3 regions of the Paenibacillus naphthalenovorans genome follow, and region 1 is predicted to be linked to each of the others. Evidence: riboswitches for the same ligand, from Rfam matches in the RefSeq annotation. Region 1 holds a riboswitch; each other region holds the start of a gene.
What was found. Region 1 has a riboswitch for cyclic di-AMP ahead of IJ22_RS15010 (TrkH family potassium uptake protein). Riboswitches for the same ligand answer to the same signal wherever they lie in the genome.

Region 1 (3,280 bases):
AGGGCCATCAGTCCGACAACAATATTGGTGAACCATAAGTAAAACAGGGCTACTGGCCAGGAAGGTCCGCTTCCGTGCATCGTTCGGAACGCAGGGATCATATTAAAATTGTTGACGATATAAATCGCCACGAAGAAAAACGTGAGCAGCGCACCGCGCGCATAGCGGATGTCACGCCGCCGCCGCACAACTAGGATCAGCGCCGCGAGTGTCATCACAAGCGAGATTCCGATACTGATCCGCGTCATTAAAGCGGAACGGCGATCCTGCGCTTCCTGCCAGGCCATGAACGCATCCGGAACCGTAAATACCGGCACAAACGCAGTGACCCGGCTGCCGGACACTTTCAGGTGAAGCTCCAGCGGGGCTTCGCCTATTCGCTCCGTCTTGCTACGGAAGATGAGACTTCCGTTCCCGGCCCGCCCGGATTCGCCCGTCAATGCAAATTCCGCGGGGTCATAGCCCATCTCCCGAATGGCGGTATTCGCCGTCTTCAGGAGGCCGGCATCCGGAGAGCTTACGGATTCGCTTCTGGCGGTTGCGGTCCGGCTCATCGAGAATCCGAATATGGCCAAGGTTTTATAATTCACCGCCACATAGTACGTTGCGCCCTTTTCGATGTCGTTAATCTCCACCTCAAAATATTCGAGGGGAAATCGTCCTTCATATTTTTTCTTGTATTGATCGTACAGCTGCTCCTTTAGCAAATAGCCGTTTCTTACCGGGTAAGATTGGTACAAGGTATGGGCTTGTGCGCCTGGTCCTATCGCAAAGCGGTTGCGGACAAAGCTCATCGCAGCATTCGCCGCTTGCTGCTTTGTAACGACGGGAAGGTCTTCGGCATCGTCTTTAGGGAGGCGAGTCTTGTCCAAATAGGCGGAGGCAAACGTAACGCCCAGGTACAGCATCAGGCCAAGGACGGCCAGAAGCAGCAGTGGAGGTTCGAATCGTCGTTTCGGCATGAAATGCTCCTTAGCAGATATGGGATAATAACAGTCTATTCTTTTAAGGTAGCATACATTCCATAAGCAAATCCAATGATAACAAGAGCTACGTGAGGCAATATTCAGCAAAGCGAAGCGCCACACCTATAAAAACGCTTACATATGTCGTAATTTTGCGAAATCCGGTGCATTCAGGTGAAACAAGGCTTTGTACTTCAATGAAAAGAGGATTATAATTCATATCAATTGAATAGCGAGCCGAATTTCTAAAGGAAAACGGGGGAACCATGAGTTTAGGGGTGAATTCAGCGGATACAATCCGCTGATAGGGTGCCTGTACATCCGAATCCGACAGCTAACCTCGTAGGCTTGAATTACAGGAACCTTAAATTGACATTGGGTTTCCAGTGTCTTTTTTGTTGCCTGAAACGTCAAATAGGGGTGCATTCATGAAAACCATTGCCAGGAAAGTCGAGCTCACGCCTCCGCAAATTTTGGTCATCGGTTTTGCTGTTATGATCTTGATCGGCTCCATGCTGTTGTCGCTTCCCGCGGCCTCGGCCAGCGGTGTACCGATGCGTTTCCTGGATGCTTTATTCACGGCGACATCGGCAGCCTGTGTAACCGGACTTGTCGTTGTGGATACGGGCACTTATTTTACCCTGTTCGGCCAGATGGTTATCATGCTATTGATCCAGGTCGGCGGGCTCGGGTTTATGACCATGGCTACCTTATTCGCATTTGCCCTGAAAAAGCGCATCTCACTTAAAGAAAAGCTTATTTTGCAAGAAGCACTGAACCAGAACAGTCTTGAAGGCATTGTGCGGTTAATCCGTAAGGTGATGATTTATTCGCTCACGATTGAGTTTACGGCTGCCGTTATTTTCGCTGTTCGATGGTCGGTTGATTTGGGTCCCGGCAAAGCGGCTTATTATGGTATTTTTCATGCCGTCTCCTTCTTCAACAATGCCGGTTTCGATATTTTCGGGCCGGTAACGGGAAAATTCAGCAGCTTGACGGCTTATGCAGCTGATCCGGTGATCAACGCGGTTTCGATGGGACTCATCATTTTGGGTGGAATCGGTTTCGTCGTTCTGTCGGACCTCATGGATTATAGAAGGAACCAAAAGCTGACGCTTCATACCAAAGTGGTGCTAAGCGCTACCGGTTTTTTGATCGGAATCGGGGCGTTGATTATATTTATCTTCGAATTTACGAATTCCAGAACGCTTGGACCGCTCGACTGGTCCGGCAAAATACTCGCCTCACTGTTTCAATCCGTTACACCGCGGACAGCTGGAGCCAATACGCTTGATATTGCCGGGCTTAGGCAGGCGACGCAGTTTTTTATCATCATTCTGATGTTCATCGGTGCTTCTCCCGGCTCTACAGGCGGAGGGATCAAAACGACGACCTTTACCACGCTGGTTGGCGCGATGATCGCGATGGTCCGCGGGAAGGAAGACATTGTACTCTTCCGTCACCGGTTAGGCAAAGAAAGGATTCTGAAGGCCGTTACGATTACGATGGTCGCTTTGGCGCTGGTCGTCACGATCACGATGATTCTTTCTACAACGGAGGATCATGCGTTCCTGATGATTTTGTTTGAAGTGACATCGGCCTTTGGCACGGTTGGCTTGTCGATGGGGTTAACACCGGATTTGTCGGATCTCGGCAAGATCCTTATCGCGTTTACTATGTTTACCGGACGTCTGGGTCCGCTGACATTGGCTTATGCACTGGGTCCGAAGGCGGAGAAGGAATTGTACAGATATCCGGAAGGCAAAATTACGATTGGTTAGGGGAAACGAATGGATGAAAAACACTCAATACGCAGTCATTGGATTAGGACGATTCGGTTCAAGTCTTGCCGAGGAGCTTCTGAAACTGGGCTATGAGGTGCTTGGCATCGATGTGGACGAAGAAGCGGTGGAGGAGATGAGCGACAAGCTGACGCACGTGGTGGTAGCGGACTCGACGGAAGAAGAGGTGATCCGATCGCTGGGCATCCGGAATTTCGATTGCGTGGTGGTGGCGATCGGCAACGATATTCAAGCGAGCATTCTTACTGCGATTCTATTAAAGGACATTGGGGTCAAAACGGTCGTAGCCAAAGCGCTGTCCGAGCTTCACGGCAAAGTGCTGAACAAAATCGGGGTTGACCGGGTCATTTATCCCGAACGGGATATGGGGATACGCGTAGCGCATCAACTCGTTTCTCCCAATTTGCTTGATTATATTGAACTGTCCAATGACTACACCATTGCGGAGCTGGCCGTACCCAAAAGGCTTGCCGGACGGACGCTGAAGGAGCTTGATCCCAGGGCGCGTTACGG
Region 2 (3,280 bases), 2.2 Mb from region 1:
CGCTGTCGAGATCGAATAGCATCTCTTGATCGAATAAATGGTACCCGTCATGATACGTTCGGACATAGAGCCATGACCCGAAACGAACGCTTCTTTGGCAGACGTGCGCACATTGCGAAACGACCAGATAGTCGCGTCCCGCCTCCTGACCCTTCAGCAGGGAGGCTGCAATCCACGCCGGCAGAGGATCGCCGGCAAACGGATTGCCGAAATCTTCCGGGCATTGTGCTCAATCCAATTCAGTACGGCAGGCGTCACTTCCTCGGCCGATTCCATTCCGCATTTGCCGGTATTATGGATTTCATTGAAGCCTGCATAAAACGTCCAGGACGAATGCCGTTCCGCGAAAGGACTGACCAATACCGTCTTTAATCCAGCAGAAGCTATGTCGCATTAAAATATCATGGCAAACAAAAAAGGACTGCTGAGACATTCTCAACAGTCTGTTCTTTTAGTCCGAATTAATTTTTGATAAACATCTGTACCCACACGCCATTATAATAAGCCACTCCGATTTTGTTGAAGTTCGGGCTCATAATGTTTTGACGGTGTCCCGGACTGTTCATCCATGAATCCATTACCTCTTGCGGTGTTCTTTGCCCTTTGGCAATATTTTCACCCGCGTAGGTATAACGGATGCCATAAGAGCGCATCATATCAAAAGGAGACCCATAGGTAGGAGAATTATGGTCAAAATAGCCTTTTTCATACATGTCCTTTGCCTTGTCTAAAGCCACCTTCGTCAATGCACTGTCGCTGGCAAGCGGGCTTAAACCGGCTTTGGCACGTTCCTGGTTCACCAAATTTACCACTTGGCTGGCATAAGAAGACTGTGTCGTGCTGTCTGTTCCTGTTCCCTGCTGCGATCCGTTACCCGAACCGTAACCTGAGCCTGTACCGTAACCTGAGCCTGTACCGTAACCCGAACCTGTACCCGTTGACTTACCGGGAATATTAAGCACAATTCCTGGCCATATTAGATTTGGGTTAACCAATTGCGGATTCACCGTAATAAGCGATTTCAGGCTGATACCGTATTTCTGGGAGATCGCCCACAGGGTATCGTTGCTTGATACCGTGTGCGACGGAGCAGCTGAAACCGCGCCGGCGCCAATGATCGGGCCAAGTGCCAAAACACCTGTCAAAACCAACTTCTTAAAACCTTTCACTGCATTCCTCTCCTTTTTACGGCCTGCGAGGTTAGCTGACGGATTCGGGTCAAAGAGCAACCACCCGGCCACCATAGTGGCTTCACCCCAAGGATATGGGTTCCCCCGCGCTTACGAATTAAGCTTCGGCCTTTTTGATGTCGCATTCCTAAACAGGAACGGAAACCATTGTAACACGGATACAATGAGATTTCATGACACAAAGTTTACCAACTGTCCCCTAAGCTAGCGAATTTTTGAGAGAAACCCCCGGCGGCAGCACAGCTTCAACGCGGGCCCGCAGCATGGGCTGCCTGTGCAGCTCTGCACATAGAATGGCCACGATCCCCCGATCCTCACGGGAGCGAATCAATCGTCCCATCCCTTGCCGGAGCCTCAGCAGCATATAAGGCAGATCGACCTCTTCAAAAGGAGACTCCGCCGCTCTGCGTTTGGCCATAAAGACCGGATCTTGAGGCGGAAAAGGCAGCGACCATATGATGACATTGGACAAGGACGGCCCCGGTACGTCGAGTCCCTCCCACAAGCTGACGGCGCATAGAACACTCGTTTCGTCATGCTGAAAAGAAGCGATAAGATGGCTGATTTCCTGATCGCCTTCAAACAAGAAGCGCATTTTCCCGAAGAGTTCGGGATACGACGCAATCTCCCGTTTAAACCGCTGCAGTTCGGCTTTCGCCGGAAACAGCAGCAGCGCTCTTCCTTCCGTTCGTTCGAGCAGCGAGACAGCGGCCTCCATTTTCTCCGAAAATGTCCCGCCGGCAGACCAATGAGGCGCGATCGCTTCCATTTGCCGTTCGTATTCATATGGAGAGTCAACGGAAAAGGACAAATATTGCTCGATCCCGAGACTTTCCGCTACATAACGGAAGGAGCCCTCCACGGATAGTGTGGCCGATGAAAAAACGATAGGCATGTTCGAGCCAAACACCCGCTCCCGAAGCACTTCCTTGACGGTTCTCGGCATGATCACCAAAGCCGCTCCGCTCCCGCTTTCCGTCAACCAGCATACCAATGACTCCGATCGCTGGAAAAGACTCAATGCTTTCTGCATCATTTCAAGATGCTCTTCGACAATGCGGAGCTGATATTCATTCAAGGTGTGAAGACCGCTTTCAAACACGAGCTCTTCTTCAATCGCTGCAAGCACCGTCCGGAACCGGTGTATTTCCTGAAGCAGCCGATCGTCGAGCAGAAGCTCCTTCCGGTCCGAACCGGGAATCTCTCTGCTCCGGCGTCTTAACCAGTCAAACATCGTCTCGCTTTGCGCAATCGCCTCGTCAATGAGCACAGCCAATGATTCGCGTATTTCCCCCTGCAGCAGCCGGGTAATCAGTTCTTCAAACACGTCATGCTTTAATTTATAGGTCAGCGCCTTCTGCGCGGCAGATTCCAGCAAATGCCCTTCATCAAATACGACCGCACAGTGATCCGGCAGCAGCGGCAGCTGCCCTTCCCGCTTCCTGCTCTCATACGTCCACACATGCTCCATGTAAAAATCGTGCGAACAAATGATCAAATCGGCAGATCGGCGGTAATGCTCGCGGGAGAGCGTTTGCCCGCAGCGGTGCCTTTTGTCGCATACGAAGCAATCCTGGAAAGCATCCCAATTGATCTTGCTCCATTGCTCGTCATTCAAATGCGGATATTGCTTCCGGTCGCCGTAAGCATAAAACGATTGCAGGGTTTCATGAGAATGAACAAACCCGGGCAGCTCTTCGTATAATTGCTCGAACATTTCCGCATCCTCGTCCCTGAATCTTGCTTTGTCCAGCTTGACCAGACAAAGATACTGGTCCGCAGACTTCCCCAGCCTGGCGTCAACGGCCAGGCTCAGGTGCTTCGCCAGCTTTGCGATATCCCCTTCCGGCTTGACCAGTTGTTCAATTAAAGACTCGTCCGCACAGGCGATCACAGCCGGCTTTCGCATATAACGGGCGTAACAAATCGCATATAACAAATAAACAAGCGTTTTCCCCGTCCCCACTCCCGCCTCCGCAAAAATGGTTTGTTTCTCGGCAAACGCCCGTTCCAATTGGAAAGCCATATAAATCTGTTCATCGCGGACTTCGAAACCGGCTTCCGGCAGAATATCGTAAAAGACATCCGCT
Region 3 (3,280 bases), 1.5 Mb from region 1:
TGCAAAAGCTGGAGCTGCCGGAGTTTGTTTTCGATGCTTTGTTTGTTGAGCAGCTCATTTTCCAACGCCAAAATCAAGGATTGGATAATTTTGTCCCTATTCTTAAGGAGTAAGGATGTATGCGGCACCGGTATGCCGAAAGGATGACGGAAAAGAGCGGTCACGGCAAACCAATCCGCAATGCCGCCGACCAAACCGGCTTCAAAGCCGCCTTTCAACAGAGCAACCAAAGGAGTCTCCTGAAGAAATAAAGTGATTAAAAAGCCGCCGGTCATAAAGGCCAATGACAGTCCGGCCAAATATCTTGAGTTCATCTGCGGCCTCCTTCCGGTTATTTATGGAGATGGTAAGGCACTGTAGCGATCACGACGTCTTTATGATTGAATAAGTAAGCCCTTAACAGTAACCCGGTCTGATTATGGAGGAAATAATGCCACCAATGCCTGGTAATGAATTGCGGAATTAATATGGTAATATGATCCGTTTCCGACGTTTTCCACTCCACCGTTTCAATGAATCTCATTAACGGCCTGATGATGCTTCGGTAGCTTGAACGGAGCGTAATCAGCCGGACGCCCGGGTTCCATTCTTCCCATTTCTTCTCCATCCGTGCGATATCCTCATCGTCAAATCCGACATATACGGCGACAACATGATTGGTTAGAGACTTGGCATAGCTGAGCGAATTCATAACCACCCGGGTAATGCCGGCTACGGGAACGACGATCGTGCTGCCTTTTATCACTGGTTTTTCCTCATCCATGTCGATTCGCAGTTCGTCCGCTATGTTCAGGTAGTGCCGGTGAATTTGGAAGAAGAGGAAAATGACAATCGGCAAAAAGATAAAGATCATCCATACTTGATTGAACTTGGTCAAAATGAAGATCAGCGTAATCGCCAGCGTCGTGAACATCCCGATCGTGTTGACAATGAAGCGGATCAGCCAGCCCGCCGGCCTCAGCTTTACCCAACGGACCATCATCCCCAGTTGGGATAAGGTGAAAGGAATAAACACCCCTACGGCATAAAGCGGAATCAGGTTCTCCGTATGTCCTTGGAAAAGAATAACAAGCAATGCCGACAATACACCTAAGAAGATAATGCCGTTAGAAAAACCGAGCCGGTCGCCGCGCACCATAAACATATGCGGCATGTATTTGTCTTTGGCCAGCATAAAGGCAAGCAGCGGGAATGCGGAATACGCTGTATTTGCCGCCAAAAACAGAATCAAAGCGGTGGTGCCTTGGATGAAATAGTAAAGGATGCCCCGGCCGAATGTGTTTGCCGCAATTTGGGATACGACCGTTTCTTTTGGAGCCGGCGTGATTCCATACCAATAGGCAAGTAAACTGATACCGATAAACATGGCACCTAGAATCGTGCCCATCATCATTAGCGTAGCGGCTGCATTGCGCTCAGCCGGTTGTTTAAAGTTTGGAATGGCATTGGATACGGCTTCTACTCCGGTTAGCGCGGAACACCCTGAACTGAAAGCCTTCAATAGGAGGAACCAACTGATGTTCGAAACGGCTGTGCCCAGTTCAGGCACTTCGGCGTGTCCCCCGCCCGATATATATTTGATGACTCCCGAAATGATAAGAACAAAAATGGCGAAGACAAACAAATAAACGGGCAGTGCTAAAACGGATGCAGACTCCGTAATTCCTCGCAAGTTCATGATGGTAAGAAACAGGATCATCGTCAACGCAATAAGGACCCGGTGTTCATGCAAGGATGGAAATGCCGAGGTAATGGCATCCGTCCCGGCCGAGGAACTGACAGCAACAGTCAGGATATAATCCACCAACAGCGAGCCTCCGGCCATCAAACCGATGGAGACGCCCAAATTGTCTTTGGCTACGACATAAGCTCCTCCCCCTTTGGGGTAAGCAAAAATCGTCTGCCGGTAAGAAAAAATGAGAACCGTCAGCAATCCGAGAACGGCTATGGAAATGGGGATCGAATACCATATTGCGGCAAAGCCTGCAGCCATCAATATGATCAAAATTTGTTCGGTACCGTAAGCAACAGAAGATAATGCGTCTGAAGAAAGTACCGCAAGCGCCTTAAACTTGCTTAGTTTTTCTTCTTCAATCTCGGTTGACTTCATAGGCCGGCCGATTAATAATCGTTTTATTTTATTTAGCATACTGTTCCCGCCCTCATTATTTATTAAGGAGTTTTGTAAACAAGATCATCACAACAAAAAAACCCTTAAATCTCCAGGAAGAAACTTTACTTATGGTTTCCAAATGTGTTGTTAATCAATCATCCTCCAACCTATCCCGTTTTTAGACAACAAAAAAACACAGAGGCTTGAGCTCTGTGTTTGCCTATCAGCAGACAGCACGTTCAACTCCTCTCTCATACAACGCTTACGAGGTTAGCTGTCGGATTCGGGCTATGAGAGCAGCCCTACGTGCGGAATAAACATGTTCCTGCACGATTCACCCCATGGACATCCAAATATATGTCCTTATTGGTTCCCCCGTTTTCCTGTTTGGAAATTCAGCAAGGTGATATGTTCAATGGTTGAATCTTACACCTTACAGGACAACATTGCAAAGCAAGAAATCGGATAAAACCTTTGCTAGATATGAATTGCTTTGTAAATGAGACGCTTTTATAGATCGCTTTCTTTGTTTTACTTCAAATTTCATGGATTTTCTTTATATTTCAGGATTTTTGCGTTTGCGGGCTGTTGCGGATGCTTGAAAACCAATGGATTGGAGTTGTTTTCCCATTCCTTTTTGTTCCCAGCTGAATTTGAATAAGCCATGGAATAAAGCACATAATAGGGTGCGTATACCAAGTATACCCATGAAAGGGGAATCCTCATGAGAAAAATACTGCAGTGTTCCTTTGTGTTTTCGTTTCTTGTCTTTGTTGATCTTTATGGTGTTGCAGCAGCACAAACCGCACCATTTTCATCGCCGGGAATGCAGGTGGATCAAAGCCATACCGCTTTGGTGATCACAGATCCGCAAAATGACTTTTTAAGCCCGAAAGGTGCAGCATGGAATTTAGTGAAAGACAGCGTTGCTGAAAATCACACGATTGAGAACATTGAATTATTATTAAAAACAGCAAAAAAGAATAAGTTTAAAGTATTTGTGTCCCCTCATTACTATTATCCCTATGACCAAAAATGGTTATTTGGGGGTGCTATGGAACATGTGATGCACGATATCAAAATGTATCAGCGAAAAGGTCCATTATCGCTTGAAGGCTTTCAAGGTTCGGGTGCCGACTTTCTGGATAAATATAAGCCTTATCTAGA

Region 2: linked by a shared signal. The riboswitch ahead of IJ22_RS00450 (CAP domain-containing protein) and the one ahead of IJ22_RS15010 (TrkH family potassium uptake protein) in region 1 are both predicted to bind cyclic di-AMP.
Region 3: linked by a shared signal. The riboswitch ahead of IJ22_RS07525 (APC family permease) and the one ahead of IJ22_RS15010 (TrkH family potassium uptake protein) in region 1 are both predicted to bind cyclic di-AMP.

What each region holds. Positions count from the first base shown of each region.
Region 1 covers NZ_CP013652.1:3,059,073-3,062,352, reverse strand. Annotated here, with positions in the region: gene IJ22_RS15015 (CPBP family intramembrane glutamic endopeptidase) at 1-962, opposite strand, end outside; cyclic di-AMP (ydaO/yuaA leader) riboswitch at 1,191-1,329, shown strand; gene IJ22_RS15010 (TrkH family potassium uptake protein) at 1,394-2,746, shown strand; gene IJ22_RS15005 (potassium channel family protein) at 2,760-3,280, shown strand, end outside.
Region 2 covers NZ_CP013652.1:91,855-95,134, reverse strand. Annotated here, with positions in the region: partial or broken gene IJ22_RS25505 (sulfatase) at 1-378, opposite strand, end outside; gene IJ22_RS00450 (CAP domain-containing protein) at 462-1,169, opposite strand; cyclic di-AMP (ydaO/yuaA leader) riboswitch at 1,175-1,310, opposite strand; gene IJ22_RS00445 (ATP-dependent DNA helicase) at 1,390-3,280, opposite strand, start outside.
Region 3 covers NZ_CP013652.1:1,561,095-1,564,374, reverse strand. Annotated here, with positions in the region: gene IJ22_RS07530 (DUF445 domain-containing protein) at 1-314, opposite strand, end outside; gene IJ22_RS07525 (APC family permease) at 332-2,149, opposite strand; cyclic di-AMP (ydaO/yuaA leader) riboswitch at 2,357-2,524, opposite strand; gene IJ22_RS07520 (cysteine hydrolase family protein) at 2,838-3,280, shown strand, end outside.